Regions from separate parts of the Streptomyces sp. NPDC049813 genome, predicted to be linked through region 3. Evidence: riboswitches for the same ligand, from Rfam matches in the RefSeq annotation. Region 3 holds a riboswitch; each other region holds the start of a gene.
The links. Region 3 has a riboswitch for cobalamin ahead of cobN (cobaltochelatase subunit CobN). Riboswitches for the same ligand answer to the same signal wherever they lie in the genome.

Region 1 (5,499 bases), on a different contig from region 3:
GGGTGCGGGAGCGCACGCGCGGCCGCGGACCCGTGCGCGACGGCGCCGGATAAAGGAACGAAACGGTTTCGTTCTCGACTCGACGAGCCTACGTCGACGCTAGCGAAACGGCAACGTTTCGCTGGGGTCGGCGGGAGTGATCCGCGCTACATCGCCCTGGGAACGCACCGGTGCCCGGCCTCCCACCAGGGGAGACCGGGCACCGGCCATGCGTGCGCGCGGAGGCGTCAGTCCTTCTGCTGCGCCGCCTGGAGCGCCGTGATGCAGACCGACAGGGCCGCCTGGAGCTCCTCCAGGCGCCGCACCATGTCGTCCTCGTAGATCGCGTCGATCTCCTGGACGTCGTCGAACGTCAGCTCCTCGAAGGCCTTCGTGGCCTTCTGCAGGCTGCTGTAGAACTTCGCGCGCCGCTCCTGCACCCGCAGTTCGGGATCGGACTCGACGGCCTCCGCGACGAGCGTGCGCACCGAGTCGTACGCCTCGCGGGCCCACTCGCCCGCCTCCTCGTCCTCGTCCAGCTCGTCGATCAGGGACAGGTGGCGCTCGGCCTCCTCGCGCAGCTGCGCCGGCGCCTCGATCTTCTGCCCCGCCGCCGTCTTGACCTCGCCCTCCTCGGCGATCCTGCGGACGTACTCGAGCCGGTCGCCGGTCCTGGACTCCTCGGCGACGGCCTTCTTCAGCTCGTCCGCCCGCACGATGTCGCGGGCCAGGCCCGAACGGAGCGCCGGGTCCTCGCCGAGGCGGTCCATCAGCGCCTTGCGGGCGGCCTCCGCCGTGCCCGGGTCGGCGAGGATCGCGGCCCGCAGCGCCGTCGGGTTCTCGGCGACCTCCAGCGCCTTGGTCGGCCGGATGCCCTCGGCCTCCGCGGCCTCGGTGATCGCCTGGCCGCGCACCGAACCGGCGCTGGAGCGCGACACGTAGTAGGACAACCAGAGCTCGGCGTCCGGCAGTTCGATGCCGGCGCCCGGGGTCAGGGCCTCGAACTGGGGCACCACCCCGTCGTCCGCCGCCCGGTCCCACGCCTTGTAGAAGCGCATGACGCGGTCGGCCGAACACTCCGCCAGCTCGGCGAACCTGCGCGCCGAGACCTTGGGTGTCTCGCCGGCGCTCTGGCCGCCGGGCCGGACGCTGCGGGCCACCTTCAGGGCGAAGGTCCAGCCGCCGGTCCGGGCGTAGCCGCCGAACGCCCGGGCGTCGGCGACGACGGCCTCCGCCACGTCGCCTGCGCCCGGCTCGTCATCCTCGTCGGCCGCGCTTTCCGCGCCGTCCTGGGGCTCCTCGTCGCGTCCGGCGGCCGGGGGCTGCCAGAAGTTCTCGTCCGCACCGGAGCCGGCCGGTCGCGCCTGCGGCACCTCGGTCGTGGACCGCGGCTCCGCGGCAGGCGCCTGCCCGGCGTCCGCGCTGGACGGCAGGACGGCCTCGGACGAGTCGGTGGCTACGGTCACGTGCGTACTCCTGCGTGTTCGGGCGGCTGCGGTTCGACGCGACACCCTATCGCTCCCGCCGTCGCCGGAGCGTCCCTGACGTGCCGGGACGGGCGGTCCGCCGGTGCCCGTGACCGGGCCCGCCGGCCGCAGTTCCCCCTTCTGCGGCCGGCGGGCCCGGGCCTCGACCATGCGCCGCGGCGGGAGAGCGAGGGCACGGGAGGCTCTGCACAGCACTATCGCAGCGGACACCGCCGCCGGGAGCGGGCCGAGTGACCCCGGGTGGGGGGCCGAACGGCCCGCGTCGCGTGAACGGCCCGCGCTCAGCCGCTCCCGGCGACCCGGGCCGACCACCGCTGCTCGACCCGGGCGAGGCGCCAGTACGCGAGCGCCGCCGCCCAGACCACCACGAACAGGCCGACGATGACGTAGCCGACGTTGTCGAGGTCGAGCCCGGCTATCCAGCCGGTCACCGCGTCCGAGAGGGAGAGCTTCTCGTGCAGGACGCCGACCAGCTCGATCGTGCCGATGAAGAACGCGACCGCGATCGACAGGCCGGTGATGGTGAGGTTGTAGAACACCTTGCGCACCGGGTTCGAGAACGCCCACTGGTACGCGAAGTTCATGAACGTCCCGTCGAGCGTGTCGAACAGGCTCATGCCCGCCGCGAACAGCAGCGGCAGGCACAGGATCGCGTACCAGGGCAGCCCGGCCGCCGCGCCGCTGCCCGCCATCACCATCAGCGTCACCTCGGTCGCCGTGTCGAAGCCGAGCCCGAAGAGGAAGCCGAGCGGGTACATCTGTCCCGGCCGGGTGATCGACCGGGTGAAGCGGCCCAGCACACGGTTCATGAAACCCCGGGAGTCCAGGTGCGCTTCGAGCTCCCGCTCGTCGTACGAGCCCCCGCGCATCGCCCGGAAGACCTTCAGGATGCCCAGCAGGGCGACGAGGTTCAGGGCGGCGATGAGGTACAGGAACGTACCGGAGACGGTCGTGCCGACGACACCGAGCGCCTGGTGGGTGCGGGACTCGTCGTTCAGCAGGATGCCCGCGAGGGCGGCCCCGCCCGCGACCAGGGCGGCCATCGCGACGACCACGCTGGAGTGGCCGAGCGCGAACCAGAACCCCACGGAGACCGGTCGTCTGCCGTCCGCCATCAGCTTGCGGGTCGTGTTGTCGATCGCCGCGATGTGGTCGGCGTCGAAGGCGTGCCGCATGCCGAGGGTGTACGCGGTGACGCCCAGGCCGATGCCGAAGGCCTTGTTGCCGACCTCGTAGTGCTCGGGGACGACGAGCAGGAACAGCACGCCGAACGCGACGACGTGCAGGGCCGCTATCACCGCCAGGAGCCCCGCGGTGCGCACGGTGTCCTCGCGGCGCCAGCGGAAGGCGGGCGGCCCGGCGGGCCGCGCAGGGGAGTTTCCGGGCAAGGTCATGCCTTGATCACGCTCCAGCACCTCGTGGAATCACTTCGTGAGATGCCGTGGCCGGTCTCCTGGCTTACGGGCGTGCCACGCCGCTCCGGCCTTCCCAGCCGCCGGGCGGCGGCCAGTGGCACGGTGGAGCGGTGCGTCCCGCGCCGTCCCGGGGGCGGAGCGGGGCCCGATCACAGTGGCGAGGGCCGCTCCGGACTTGACCCCTGGGGGCCGTCACCGGTCTTCCCGAGCACCACGGCCCGATCACCCTAGTCGACGCGCTCGCCGGCGCCGACGGGCGGTCAGGCCGGCCGGCGTCCGCGCGCCCGTGCGATCTCCTGGTAGGCCTTGTCCCGGCCCTCCCAGTGCGAGCCGTCCACCGACTTGCCGGGCTCCAGGTCCTTGTAGACCTCGAAGAAGTGGGTGATCTCCAGGCGGTCGAACTCCGGGATGTCCTCGATGTCCTGGATGGCGGCGTGGCGCGGATCGTGGGCGGGGACGCAGAGGATCTTCTCGTCGGGGCCCTTCTCGTCGCTCATCACGAACATGCCGATGGCCCGGCACTCGATGGTGCAGCCGGGGAACGTGGCGTCGGCGGTCAGCACGAGCGCGTCCAGCGGGTCACCGTCGCCGCCGAGCGTGCCGTCGATGTAGCCGTAGTCCGCGGGGTACTGGGTCGAGGTGAACAGCATCCGGTCGAGCCGGATCCGCCCGAGCTCGTGGTCCATCTCGTACTTGTTCCGGGACCCCTGCGGGATCTCCACGATCACGTCGAACGCCTCGCCCCGCGTCTCGCTGCCGCCCAATGTGGCCTCCTTGCCGCATTGCCGCCCGCTCGGATGCCACCGAGTGTGCGCCGTGGGCGGCGAGGGCGGAACCCCTGCGACCGCGGCGGAGTTCACACCGCGGGCGTGAGGGGGAGGACGAGTTCGGGGCGGTCCCAGGCGACGGCGGGCGGACGGGCGGCTGCGGTGCCGGTGCGCACGGCGCCCACGCTGCGGTAGAAGCCCTCGGCCGGTGGGTGCGCGACGACCCGGACGTGGTCCAGGCCCGCGGCGGCGGCCTCCTCGCGCATGTGGGCGACGAGCAGCCGGCCGATGCCCAGGCCCTGGGCGTCGTTCGCGACGAACATCAGGTCCAGCTCCGGCGGGGCGAGGAGCAGCGCGTAGAAGCCGAGAACGCGGGCGGGACGGTCCCGCGCCGTGTCGGTCGCGACGAAGACCCGGTGCGCCTCGATGTAGTCGGGCCCCATCCGGTAGCCCGCGACCATCGACGCGTACTGCCCCTCATAGGCGCGGGAGCCGCGCACGAGCCGGGTCAGCCTCTTGGCGTCGCCCGCGGTGGCCCGCCGCACCGTGACGGCCGGGTCGCGGCCGGGGCGCGTCAGGATCGAAGTCATGAAGCGAGTATTACGCATCCGGCCGGGTGTCAGCGGGTCGGGACCGTCGAGTGGACCTGGCGCAGGAACGCGGCGTTGTCCGGGGTACGGCGCAGCGTGTCGAGCAGCGACTCGTAGGCGCTGTGGGGGTCGCGGCCCTGGAGGGCCCGGCGCAGCCCGCGGACGGCCGCCGACTCCGCGGCGGACAGCAGGAGTTCCTCGCGGCGGGTGCCGGAAGGGGCGAGGTCGACGGCGGGGTGGACGCGGCGGTCGGCGAGGGCACGGTCCAGGCGCAGCTCCATGTTGCCGGTGCCCTTCAGCTCCTCGAAGAAGTAGTCGTCGGCGCGCGAACCGGTGTCGACCAGGGCGGTGGCGAGGACCGTCAGGGAACCCGCCTCCTCCGTGGCGCGGGCCGCGCCGAACAGGCGCTTGGGGCCGAGCAGCGCGGCCGCGTCGACCCCGCCGGAGAGGGTGCGGCCGCCGCCGGACGAGGAGGGGGCCGCGGTGTTGTACGCGCGGCACAGCCGGGTCAGCGAGTCGAGCAGGACCACGACGTCACGGCCCCGCTCGACCAGGCGCTTGGCGCGCTCCACGGCGAGTTCGGCGAGCGCGATGTGGGCCTTGGCCGGCTGGTCGAACGTGGAGGCGTAGACCTCGCCGCGCACGGAGCGCCGCATGTCGGTGACCTCCTCGGGGCGTTCGTCGACGAGCAGCACCATCAGGTGGGCCTCGGGGTGGTTGACGGCGACGGCCGCGGCGAGCTGTTGCAGCAGGACGGTCTTGCCGGTCTTCGGCGGCGCGACGATCAGGCCGCGCTGGCCCTTGCCGACGGGAGCGAACAGGTCGACGACGCGGCCCCCGAGGCCGCTCGCCGGGCTCTCCATGCGCAGGCGGTCGGTGGGGTGCAGGGGGGTGAGGTCGGCGAAGTGAGGGCGAGAGCGGATGCGGGCGGGAGCCGCATCCGTCGGTGCGCCCTCGACGGTCCCGACGTGGTCGAGCGCCTGGGGCCGGGTGCAGGTCCCGGTCACGAAGTCGCCCTTGCGCAGGCCGAGTCGGCGGATCAGGGCGGCGGGCACCTGGACGTCGCCGTCCGTCGGCAGCAGGCCGCTCCCGCGCAGCCGGCCCTGCCCGTTCGCCCCGATGTCGAGGACGCCGGCGGCCGGGGCGGGGGGTCGGGGTGTGGTGGCGGAACGTGCCTGGTCGGCGGGGGTGTTCCGCGGGGGGAGGGTGGTGGTGAGCGTGGTCATGGTCGGTCACGGTCCTTCGGGGTGTGGGTGGGGGT
Region 2 (5,499 bases), on a different contig from region 3:
GACCGGCCTGGACTGGGCCTTCGACATCTCCCCGGCCCTGCCGTGGGAGATGGCCGCGCGGACGGGGTGACGCGGCCCGTTACGGGGCCCGTGCGGGCCGGGCCTGCCCGTAGGCGCCCTCGGATCGCCGGCGGACGACCGGATAAGGTGCGCGCGACGGCAGCAGTGGTACCAGGAGGGGACGCGTGACCGACACCAGCGAGACCCAGCCCCCCGACAGCCCGGTCCAGGAGACCCTGCCGGGCCTGCTGCGACGGGTGATGCGCTTCATCCCGCTCGTCGCGCCCGTCCTGTTGTGGAGCGTGCCGTGCTGGGTCCTGTTCCACGCCGGTCAGCACTGGTCCACGCCCGTCACGCTGACCGGCACCGTGCTGTGCGGACTCGCCCTGATCACCATGCCGTTCGCCATGATGCGCGGCCACGGCCGGCGCCAGCAGGACCGGGCGGCGATCGTCGGGGACACGCTGCTCGGCGTGGGCTGGGTGGTGTTCACCTGGTCCGTCGTCCTCGGCGTCCTGTTGCGGCTCGCCCTGGCCGTGGGCGGCGTCGGGACGGGCCAGGACCGGGCCCGCGCCGTGACATGGGCGATCCTCGGTGTGGCGGCCGTGCTGCTCGTCTGGGGGTACGCCGAGGCCCGCCGGGTGCCGCGGGTGCGCCACCTGGAGGTGCGGCTGCCGCGCCTGGGAGCCGGGTTGGACGGCACGCGCGTCGCCCTGATCACGGACACGCACTACGGCCCGCTCGACCGCGCCCGCTGGTCCGCGCGGGTCTGCGAGCGGGTGAACTCCCTGGAGGCCGACCTGGTCTGCCACACCGGCGACATCGCCGACGGTACGGCCGGCCGCCGCCGCCCCCAGGCCGCCCCGCTCGGGACCGTCCGGGCCTCCCGGGCCCGGGTCTACGTCACCGGCAACCACGAGTACTACAGCGAGGCCCAGGGCTGGGTCGACCTCATGGACGAGCTGGGCTGGGAGCCGCTGCGCAACCGCCATCTGCTGCTGGAACGCGGTGGTGACACCCTCGTGGTCGCCGGTGTGGACGACGTCACCGCCGAGTCGTCCGGGCTGGCCGGACACGGCGCGCATCTGGCCGGGGCCCTGCAAGGCGCCGATCCCGAGCTGCCCGTGCTGCTCCTGGCGCACCAGCCCACGTTCGTCGACCGGGCCGCAGCCGGTGGCGTCGATCTCCAGCTGTCCGGCCACACGCACGGCGGCCAGATCTGGCCCTTCCACTACCTGGTCCGCCTCGACCAGCCGGCTCTCGCGGGCCTCAGCCGGCACGGCGCCCGCACCCTCCTCTACACCAGCCGCGGCACCGGTTTCTGGGGTCCGCCGTTCCGCGTCTTCGCACCCAGCGAGATCACTCTGCTCGTGCTCCGCTCACCGCAGCGGTCCGGCTGAGCCGCTCACGGTCGTCCCGCACGGTTCCGGCCCCGCGACGGGCCGGGCCCGGCCTCCCCGTTCCGCCACCCCGCCTCGGGATCAGCGCTGAGCCCGACCCGGCCGGTCCGCCTTCTCCTGCGCGTCGAGCAGTTCCTCTCCTTGTTCGAGCCCCCAGCTCCCGAGTGCCGCCAACGTGCCCTCGACCAGACTGCGTCCCCCTCCGGGTTTCATCCCGGCGCGGCGGTGCCGGGCGTGCCCGCGCTGCCCGTGTCCGGGGCGGAGTGACGGGGTGCCGGCTGCGGTCCGTCCGGAAGCAGCGGCGTCCCTTGCGTGGCTCATCTCACAATCCGGATCCTGGACGGTGCGGGTGTCGGCCGGCGCCGCCTCGTAGGGTGGCGTCCGCAGTCGGTTCGTCCTGTCCGCCAGGCAGGGCGTCGCAAGAGGGAACCCGGTGGGAATCCGGGACTGCCCCGCAGCGGTGAGCGAGAACGACCGCCGTCATACGCACTGGCCCCCGAGACAGGGGGCTGGGAAGCGACGGCCAGTAGGTGTCCCGTCCGGTCCGGACGGACGTGCTCGCGAGTCCGAAGACCTGCCGACTGCCCGTGTGCGTACGACGCGTACGCGGACATCCCGGTGACCTCGTGGGCGGGTCGGCGTACACATGCGGCGGACGACCGTGCCTCGGCGCGGGCAGCCCGCGGTGTGTGACTCCTTCGTGCGTGCGGGTCCCCGGGATCCCAGGGATACGTCTCTCGAAGGAGATCTCCGTGACCACGAAGACCGCCGCTGCCGCCGCGACGGCGCGGGCCACCGTGTACGGCTACCCCCGCCAGGGCCACGACCGCGAGCTGAAGAAGGCGATCGAGGGGTACTGGAAGGGCCGCGTGAGCGCCGCCGCCCTCCGCTCCACCGCCGCGGACCTGCGCCGCACGAACTGGCGGGAACTCGCCGCCGCGGGCCTCGGTGAGGTGCCCACCGGCGACTTCTCGTACTACGACCACGTCCTGGACACGAGCGTCATGGTCGGGGCCGTCCCGGCGCGGCACCGCGAGGCCGTCGACGCGGACGCCCTCGACGGGTACTTCGCCATGGCCCGCGGCACCCAGGACGTCGCGCCGCTGGAGATGACCAAGTGGTTCGACACCAACTACCACTATCTGGTGCCGGAGTTGGGGCCGGACACGGTGTTCACCGCCGACTCCGCCAAGCAGGTCACGGAGCTGGCGGAGGCCCTCACCTTGGGGCTGGCCGCCCGCCCCGTCCTCGTCGGTCCGGTGACCTACCTCCTGCTCGCCAAGCCCGCGCCCGGTGTCGCCGCCGGCTTCGATCCGCTGACCCTGCTGGACCGGCTGCTGCCGGTGTACGCCGAGGTGCTGGCCGACCTCCGCGCGGCGGGCGCCGAATGGGTGCAGCTCGACGAGCCCGCCCTGGTCCAGGACCGCACCCCGGCGGAGCTGAACGCCGCCGCCCGCGCCTACCGCGACCTCGGCGCCCGCACCGACCGGCCCAAACTGCTGGTGGCCTCCTACTTCGACCGGCTCGGCGCGGCCCTGCCGGTGCTGGCCAAGGCGCCGGTCGACGGCCTCGCCCTCGACTTCACGGGCGCCGCCGCCGCGAACCTGGACGCCCTGGCGGCCATCGGCGGGCTGCCCGGAAAGCGACTGGTCGCCGGGGTCGTCGACGGCCGCAACGTGTGGGTCGACGACCTCGCCGGGTCCCTGGCCACGCTCGGCACCCTGCTCGGCCTCGCGGACCGCGTCGACGTCGCGGCGTCCTGCTCGCTGCTGCACGTCCCGCTGGACACGGCGCCGGAACGCGACATCGACCCGCAGATCCTGCGGTGGCTCGCCTTCGCCCGGCAGAAGACCGCCGAAGTGGCCACCCTCGCCCGGGGGCTCGCCCAGGGCACGGACAGCATCAGGGCGGAACTGGCCGCCAACAAGGCGGATCTGGCCTCGCGGGCCGCCTCTCCCCTCACCCGCGATCCGGCCGTCCGGGCCCGCGCGGCGGCGGTGACGGACGCGGACGGCCGCCGCGCGCAGCCGTACGCCGAGCGGGCCGCCGCCCAGCGCGCCCACCTCGCGCTGCCGCTGCTGCCGACCACCACCATCGGCTCGTTCCCGCAGACCGCCGAAGTGCGGTCCGCCCGGGCCGGCCTGCGGGCCGGACGCCTGGACACCGCGGACTACGAGGCACGCATCAGGGACGAGATCCGCGACGTCGTCTCCTTCCAGGAGAAGACGGGCCTCGACGTCCTCGTGCACGGCGAGCCCGAACGCGACGACATGGTCCAGTACTTCGCGGAGCAGCTCACCGGATACCTCGCGACGCGGCACGGCTGGGTCCAGTCGTACGGCACGCGCTACGTCCGCCCGCCGGTCCTGGCCGGGGACGTCTCCCGGCCGGAGCCGATGACGGTGCGCTGGACGACGTACGCCCAGTCGCTCACGGACCGGCCGGTCAAGGGCATGCTCACCGGGCCGGTGACCATGCTCGCCTGGTCCTTCGTCCGCGACGACCAGCCGCTCGGCGACACCGCACGGCAGGTCGCCCTCGCCCTGCGCGACGAGGTCACCGACCTGGAGACGAGCGGCACGTCGGTCATCCAGGTCGACGAGCCAGCGCTGCGTGAGACGCTTCCGCTGCGCGCCGCCGACCGCGCCGCGTATCTCGCCTGGGCCACGGAGGCGTTCCGCCTCACCACCGCGGGCGTGCGGGCCCGGACGCAGATCCACACGCACATGTGTTACGCGGAGTTCGGGGACATCGTCCAGGCCATCGACGATCTCGACGCCGACGTCATCAGCCTGGAAGCGGCCCGCTCCCACATGCAGGTCGCCCATGAGCTGGCGGAGCACGGCTATCCGCGTGCGGCAGGGCCGGGTGTCTACGACATCCACTCCCCCCGCGTCCCCGGCGTGGCGGAGGCATCCGCCCTGCTGCGCACGGGACTTGAGGCCATCCCGGCCGAGCGGTTGTGGGTCAACCCCGACTGCGGCCTGAAGACCCGCGGCTGGCCCGAGACCCGTATCTCCCTGGAGAACCTCGTGGCGGCTGCGCGTGCCGTCCGCGCCGAGCTGGGCGCGGCCAGGGCCTGACGGCGGCACGGGAACGCGTCGGGCCGGGGTGCCTGCCGCCCCGGCCCGACGCGTCGTATCACACGGCGGGGTGGGTCACCGGGAAGGTGCTCGCCGTGCGGTCGCCGTCCCGGTCAGGCCGGCGGCGGCTTCGTGGCGGTGCGTCGGCCGCGGTGCCGGGGGTGGCTCTGGCGCGGCGGGCGGCTGAGGGTGATCTGCCGCATCAGCTGCTGGAAGCAGGCGAGCGCGGCCAGCGCGGGCAACGCGGCCGCTGCCGCGTCCAGCGGCCGGTGCCGGGCCTGCGCGACGCACAGCACCATGGCGACGACCGAGAACAGCAGCACGACCGCCCATGAGTGGGCGGCGCGGCGCCGGTGCAGCCCGGCGCGCAGGACCGACAAGGAGGCGACGATCCAGGGGCCGTAGATCAGCAGCGGCCAGGCGTTCACGGTGTAGGACGTCGTGCGGTGCACGGCGAGTTGGCGCAGCGGGTGGTAGCTGACCATGCCGCCGAAGACACACACGGCGGAGACCGTGACGGCGGCGACGGCGGCGATCACCACGCTGGTCAGCCGCAGCAGACCGGCGCCGGTGGCCCGTCTGCGCGGGCGGGCACGCGAGCGGCGCCGGCGCGCGGGCGGTGGCGGCTGGAGGCGGTTCAGGTCCGCGGTGGCGATCTCGGCTGCCGTGGGATCGGGTTCGCCGGGGAGGGGACCGTCGGGACCGTCCTGCCCGAACTCCGGTCCGGGGCCGCTCAAGGAATCTTCCGGGTGGAGTACTTCATCGGGGCCCACGTCCGTCGCGTGTACGAGGGTGGGTGCGCCGTCCGTCACAAAGTCAGCTGCCTGGTGGGTCTCGTGATCGATGGCCTCGCCGAGCAGATAGGCGAGTTCTTGGGTGGGGTCCCAGTGCGAGGGCAGCGAGCCCACATGGGTGAAGGTCTCCTGCGGCTGGGGTCCGGAGCCGGGTGCCGCCGGGCTTCCGGTGGCGGGGCCGGGGATGAAGGGCTGGGACCGGCGGTGGCGGCCGGACGTCTC
Region 3 (5,499 bases):
ACGTTGACCAGGCCGCGGAGGGGGGAGCCGGACGGGCCTGCCGGGACGAAGCGGCCTTCCAACGCGCGTACGGAGTTGTCGAGTTCGGCGGTGGTCGCGTCGAGGCGGGGGACCACTTCCTTGGCGGCGAAGGTGAGGATCTGGTGCACGGGGCTGTCCTGGGCGCCTGTTTCATCCGTGCCCGGGGTCTGCCGCCTTGCCCACCCTGCCGCCCCAGGCGGCAGATTGCCCAAGGTGGTACCCACCTGGGCGGGGTCCCAGTCCACCGCCTCCATGGCTTCAACCAGGGAGCGCGCCACCGACTCCGCCTCGTCGGCGTCGGTGCGGGTCGCCTTCGACTCGTCCAGGCCCAGTGCTTCGCGCAGGCCCGGCAGGGCCTGCGTGCCGCCCCAGATCTGGCGGGCGCGCAGGATGGCGAGGACGAGGTTGACGCGATCGGCGCCGGCCGGCGCCCGGCCGAGGACGTGCAGGCCGTCGCGGATCTGCGCGTCCTTGACCTCGCAGAGCCAGCCGTCGACGTGGAGCAGGAAGTCGTCGAAGCCGTCGTCGTCGGGCCGGGCCTCCAGGCCGAGGTCGTGGTCGAGCTTCGCGGCCTGGATCAGGGTCCAGATCTGGGCGCGGATCGCGGGCAGCTTCGCCGGGTCCATCGAGCTGATCTGGGCGTACTCGTCGAGGAGTTGTTCCAGGCGGGCGATGTCGCCGTAGGAGTCGGCGCGCGCCATCGGCGGCACCAGGTGGTCGATGAGGGTGGCGTGGACGCGCCGCTTGGCCTGGGTGCCCTCGCCTGGGTCGTTGACCAGGAACGGGTAGACCAGCGGCAGGTCGCCGAGGGCCGCGTCGGGGGCGCAGGCGGCGGACAGGCCCGCGTTCTTGCCGGGCAGCCACTCCAGGTTGCCGTGCTTGCCGAGGTGGATCATCGCGTCGGCGCCGAAACCTCCGTCGTCGGCGGAGGCGGCGATCCAGCGGTAGGCCGCCAAGTAGTGGTGCGAGGGCGGCAGATCCGGGTCGTGGTAGATCGCGATCGGGTTCTCGCCGAAGCCGCGCGGCGGCTGGATGAGGACGAGCAGGTTGCCGCGGCGCAGGGCCGCCAGCACGATGTCGCCCTCGGGGTTGCGGGAGCGGTCGAGGAACATCTCGCCGGGCGGCGGGCCCCAGTGCCGCTCGACGGCGTCGCGCAGTTCCTGCGGCAGCGTCACGTACCAGCGCCGGTAGTCGGCGGCCGGGATGCGGACGGGGTTGCGGGCGAGCTGCTCCTCGGTCAGCCATTCCTGGTCGTGGCCGCCCGCGTCGATGAGCGCGCGGATCAGCTCGTCGCCGTCACCGGAGGCGAAACCGGGGATCTCGGCGGTGTCCCCGAAGTCGTAGCCCTCGGCGATGAGCCGCTTGAGCAGGACGATCGCGGAGGCGGGGGTGTCCAGGCCGACCGCGTTGCCGATCCGGGAGTGCTTGGTCGGGTACGCGGACAGGACGAGGGCCAGCTTCTTGTCCGCGGCGGGGATGTGGCGCAGGCGGGCGTGGCGGACGGCGATCCCGGCGACGCGGGCGGCGCGCTCGGGGTCGGCGACGTAGGCGGGCAGGCCGTCCTCGTCGATCTCCTTGAAGGAGAACGGGACGGTGATGAGGCGCCCGTCGAACTCCGGTACCGCGATCTGGCTCGCGGCGTCCAGCGGCGAGACGCCCTCGTCGTTGGCCGCCCAGTCCGCGCGGGACGAGGTCAGGCACAGGGCCTGGAGGATCGTCACGTCGAGGCCGGTGAGGGCGCCCGCGTCCCATGCCTCGTCGTCGCCGCCCGCGCTCGCCTCGGCGGGGCGGGTGCCGCCCGCCGCGAGGACGGTGGTGACGATGGCGTCGGCGGGGCGCAGCGCGTCGATCAACTCCGGTTCGGGGGCGCGCAGCGAGGCCACGTAGAGCGGCAGCGGGCGGGCTCCGGCGCGCTCGATCGCGTCGCACAGGGCGCCGACGAAGGCGGTGTTGCCGCTCATGTGGTGGGCGCGGTAGTAGAGCACGGCGACGGTCGGCCCCGCGGTCTGCGACGGCGTGCGCTCCAGGGGGCCCCAGGTCGGCGCGGAGGCCGGGGGCTCGAAGCCGTGGCCGGTCAGCAGGACCGTGTCGGAGAGGAACGCCGCCAGCTGGGCGAGGTTGGCGGGACCGCCGTGCGCCAGGTAGGCGTGGGCCTCGGCGGCGATGCCGACGGGGACGGTGGAGGCCGCCATCAGCTGGGCGTCCGGGGCCTGTTCACCGCTGAGCACGACCAGCGGGAGACCGGCGGCGGTCAGCCGGTCGATGCCGTCCTGCCAGGCGCGGACCCCGCCGAGCAGGCGGACGACGACGAGGGCGACCCCGTCGAGCAGCGCGTCCAGCTCGCTCGCCACGTCGATCCGGGAGGGGTTCGCGAAGCGGTACGTGACCGGGGCGCCGGCCGCGGTGTTCGCCGCGCGGGCGCTGAGCAGGTCGGTGTCGGACGTCGACAGGAGCAGGAGCTGCGCGGGCCGTGAGGGCTGCTGGGGCATGCGTCGGCTGGCCTTCCTCGGGGTGTCCGCGCCCCGGGTGGGTTCTGACGGCGGGAGTTCCTGGCTCACCCTCTGCGTATGAGAGGGCTCACAGTGGCGGGACCGCGCCGGAATCGCACCGGGCTTCCTCCCCTGTCGCCGTCGCTGGCGATGGTGGCGGGCCGGACAGGACCGCCGCGGTCATCGTACGGGTCGGGGGCATGACCTGGTACGGGAAGCCGGTCACACCCGGTGGGTATGCTCCGTCGCATGCCCGCCTCCCCCATACCCGTCGGCCCCGACACGTCCGGAACGCCCGGTACGTTCCGGGGCGACGCGTGTCCCGGCGCGCTGCGGCTGCACGCGGCGGACGACGGTTTCCTGGCGCGGGTCCGCATCCCCGGCGGGGTGCTCGACGCGGCCGGGGCGCGGGCGCTAAGTGACGCGGCCCGCCGGCTCGGCGACGGCTCGCTGCACCTCACCTCGCGGGGGAACGTGCAGCTGCGCGGGGTGCGGGACGGGTGCGGCGGGGAGCTCGCGGAGCTGCTCGGCGCGGCCGGGCTGCTGCCGTCGCCCGCGCACGAGCGGGTCCGCAACGTGGTGGCTTCGCCGATGTCCGGGCTCGACGGTCTCGGGTCCGTGGACGTACGGGCCTGGCTGACCGGGCTCGACGCGGCGGTGCTGGCGAGTTCCGTGACGCCCGCGCTGTCCGGCCGGTTCCTCTTCGGGCTCGACGACGGCCGCGGGGACGTGGCCGGTCTCGGCCCGGACGTGCTGCTGCGCGGCTGCCCGGACGGTTCCGCGGTGCTCGTGGTCGGCGGGGCGGAGTTCGGGGTGCGGTACGAGGACGCGGCGCGGGCCGCGGTTCTCGCGGCGGAGGTCTTCGTCGAGGCCGCGCGCGACGTCCCTGCCCGACGGGTCTGGCGGGTCCGAGAACTGGGCCTGCCCGCGCCGGAGTTGACCACTCGCCTGCACGCGGCGCTCACAGAGGGCGGCATCGAGACCAGCCCTGCCAGGGGCGCGGGGAACTGCGCGACCAGCCACGACGGCGTCGCACGGGCCGATCAGCACGCCACCGGCAACGGTGCGAAGGCCACGGGGCTCCGCCCCGGACCCCGCTCCTCAATCGCCGGAGGGGCTGAATTCGACGGGCCGTCCGCTCGAACGCCGCTGCCCCCAGAGGGCGCTGAATTCGACGGGCCGTCCGCAGAAGCCGGCGCGGCCGGACAGGGTGCGGGGGCCCTCACCGTGACCCCCCGGTTCGGCGCGGTCACCGCCGCACAGTGGCAGGCCCTCACCGACCTGGCCGCCCAACTCCCCCCAGGAGAACTCCGCCTGACCCCCTGGAAGGACATCGTCATCCCCGGCGCCACAACAGCACAGGCAGCGGAGCTGACCCGCACGGGCCTGGAGACCGACCCCGCGTCCCCCTGGACCCGCGTCGGCGCCTGCATCGGCCGCCCCGGCTGCGCGAAGGCCCACGCGGACGTGCGGGCCGACGCGACGGCCCAGCACCCGCACCTGCCCACCTACTGGTCCGGCTGTGAGCGCCGCTGCGGTCACCCGGCCGGACCCTACGTCGACGTCGTGGCCCGCCCCGACGGCACGTACGCCGTCACGACCGAAAGAGCCGAACCCCGTGTATGACTACGAGAAGGACGGCGCCGCGATCTACCGCGAGTCCTTCGCCACCATCCGCGCCGAGGCGGCAGCCGGCCTCGCGGAGCTGCCCGCCGACGTCGCCCAGGCGGCGGTCCGCATGATCCACGCCTGTGGTCAGGTGGATCTCGTCCGGGACATCGGCCACTCCGCCGGTGTCGTGGCGAAGGCGCGGGCGGCCCTGCGCGGCGGGGCGCCGATCCTGTGCGACGCGCGGATGGTCGCCAGCGGCGTCACCCGCAAGCGGCTGCCCGCCGACAACGAGGTCCTCTGCACGCTGAACGAGCCGGAAGTCCCGGCGCTCGCGGCCGAGTTGGGCACGACGCGCAGCGCCGCGGCCCTGGAGCTGTGGCGGGACCGGCTGGACGGCGCCGTCGTCGCCATCGGCAACGCGCCGACCGCCCTCTTCCACCTCCTGGAGATGATCGGCAAGGGCGCGCCGCGGCCCGCCGCGGTGCTCGGCATCCCGGTCGGGTTCGTCGGGGCGGCGGAGTCCAAGGACGCGCTCGCCGCGAACGAGTTCGGCCTGGAGTACCTGATCGTGCGCGGGCGCCGGGGCGGCAGCGCCATCACCGCCGCCGCGCTCAACGCCATAGCGACCGAGGTGGAGATCCAGGCATGAGCGACTCCCCCACCACCACCGGGAAGCTGTACGGGGTCGGGCTCGGGCCCGGCGACCCGGAGCTGATGACCGTCGCCGCCGTGCGCGCCATCGCCGGCGCCGACGTCATCGCGTACCACTGCGCCCGGCACGGCCGGTCCATCGCCCGCTCGATCGCCGCGGAGCACATCCGGGACGGGCAGATCGAGGAGCGGCTGATGTATCCGCTCACCGTCGAGACGACGGACCACCCCGGCGGGTACCGCGGCGCGCTCGACGACTTCTACGCCGAGGCCGCCGCCACGCTCGCCGCGCACCTCGACGCGGGGCGCACGGTCGCGGTGCTCGCGGAGGGCGACCCGTTCTTCTACGGCTCCTACCAGCACATGCACAAGCGGCTCGCGCACCGCTACGACACCACGGTCATCCCCGGTGTCACCTCCGTCAGCGCGGCGGCGGCCCGGCTCGGGGAGGCGTTGTGCGAGGACAAGGAGACGCTGACCGTCATCCCGGGGACGCTGCCCGCGGACGAGCTGACCGCGCGGCTCGCCGCGGCGGACTCCGCGGTGGTGATGAAGCTGGGCCGTACGTTCACCAAGGTCCGGGCGGCGCTGGAGAGTGCGGGCCGGCTCGACGACGCGCGCTACGTCGAGCGGGCCTTCATGCCCGGTGAGCGCACCGGCCCACTCGCCGGGATCGCCCCGGAGTCCGTCCCGTACTTCTCGGTCGCGGTCCTGCCCTCGCGGATCG

Region 1: another riboswitch for cobalamin. It lies ahead of ACIBW6_RS17125 (HoxN/HupN/NixA family nickel/cobalt transporter); the one in region 3 lies ahead of cobN (cobaltochelatase subunit CobN).
Region 2: another riboswitch for cobalamin. It lies ahead of metE (5-methyltetrahydropteroyltriglutamate--homocysteine S-methyltransferase); the one in region 3 lies ahead of cobN (cobaltochelatase subunit CobN).

What each region holds. Positions count from the first base shown of each region.
Region 1 is NZ_JBITLI010000007.1:117,485-122,983, forward strand. It holds gene ACIBW6_RS17120 (hypothetical protein) at 228-1,445, opposite strand; gene ACIBW6_RS17125 (HoxN/HupN/NixA family nickel/cobalt transporter) at 1,748-2,860, opposite strand; cobalamin riboswitch at 2,892-3,112, opposite strand; gene ACIBW6_RS17130 (inorganic diphosphatase) at 3,142-3,645, opposite strand; gene ACIBW6_RS17135 (GNAT family N-acetyltransferase) at 3,738-4,238, opposite strand; gene rho (transcription termination factor Rho) at 4,268-5,464, opposite strand.
Region 2 is NZ_JBITLI010000014.1:73,116-78,614, forward strand. It holds gene ACIBW6_RS26235 (STAS domain-containing protein) at 1-70, shown strand, start outside; gene ACIBW6_RS26240 (metallophosphoesterase) at 186-1,400, shown strand; cobalamin riboswitch at 1,772-1,997, shown strand; gene metE (5-methyltetrahydropteroyltriglutamate--homocysteine S-methyltransferase) at 2,153-4,483, shown strand; gene ACIBW6_RS26250 (DUF2637 domain-containing protein) at 4,597-5,499, opposite strand, start outside.
Region 3 is NZ_JBITLI010000006.1:133,214-138,712, forward strand. It holds gene cobN (cobaltochelatase subunit CobN) at 1-2,510, opposite strand, end outside; cobalamin riboswitch at 2,542-2,668, opposite strand; gene ACIBW6_RS15535 (cobalamin biosynthesis protein CobG) at 2,760-4,136, shown strand; gene ACIBW6_RS15540 (precorrin-8X methylmutase) at 4,129-4,770, shown strand; gene ACIBW6_RS15545 (precorrin-2 C(20)-methyltransferase) at 4,767-5,499, shown strand, end outside.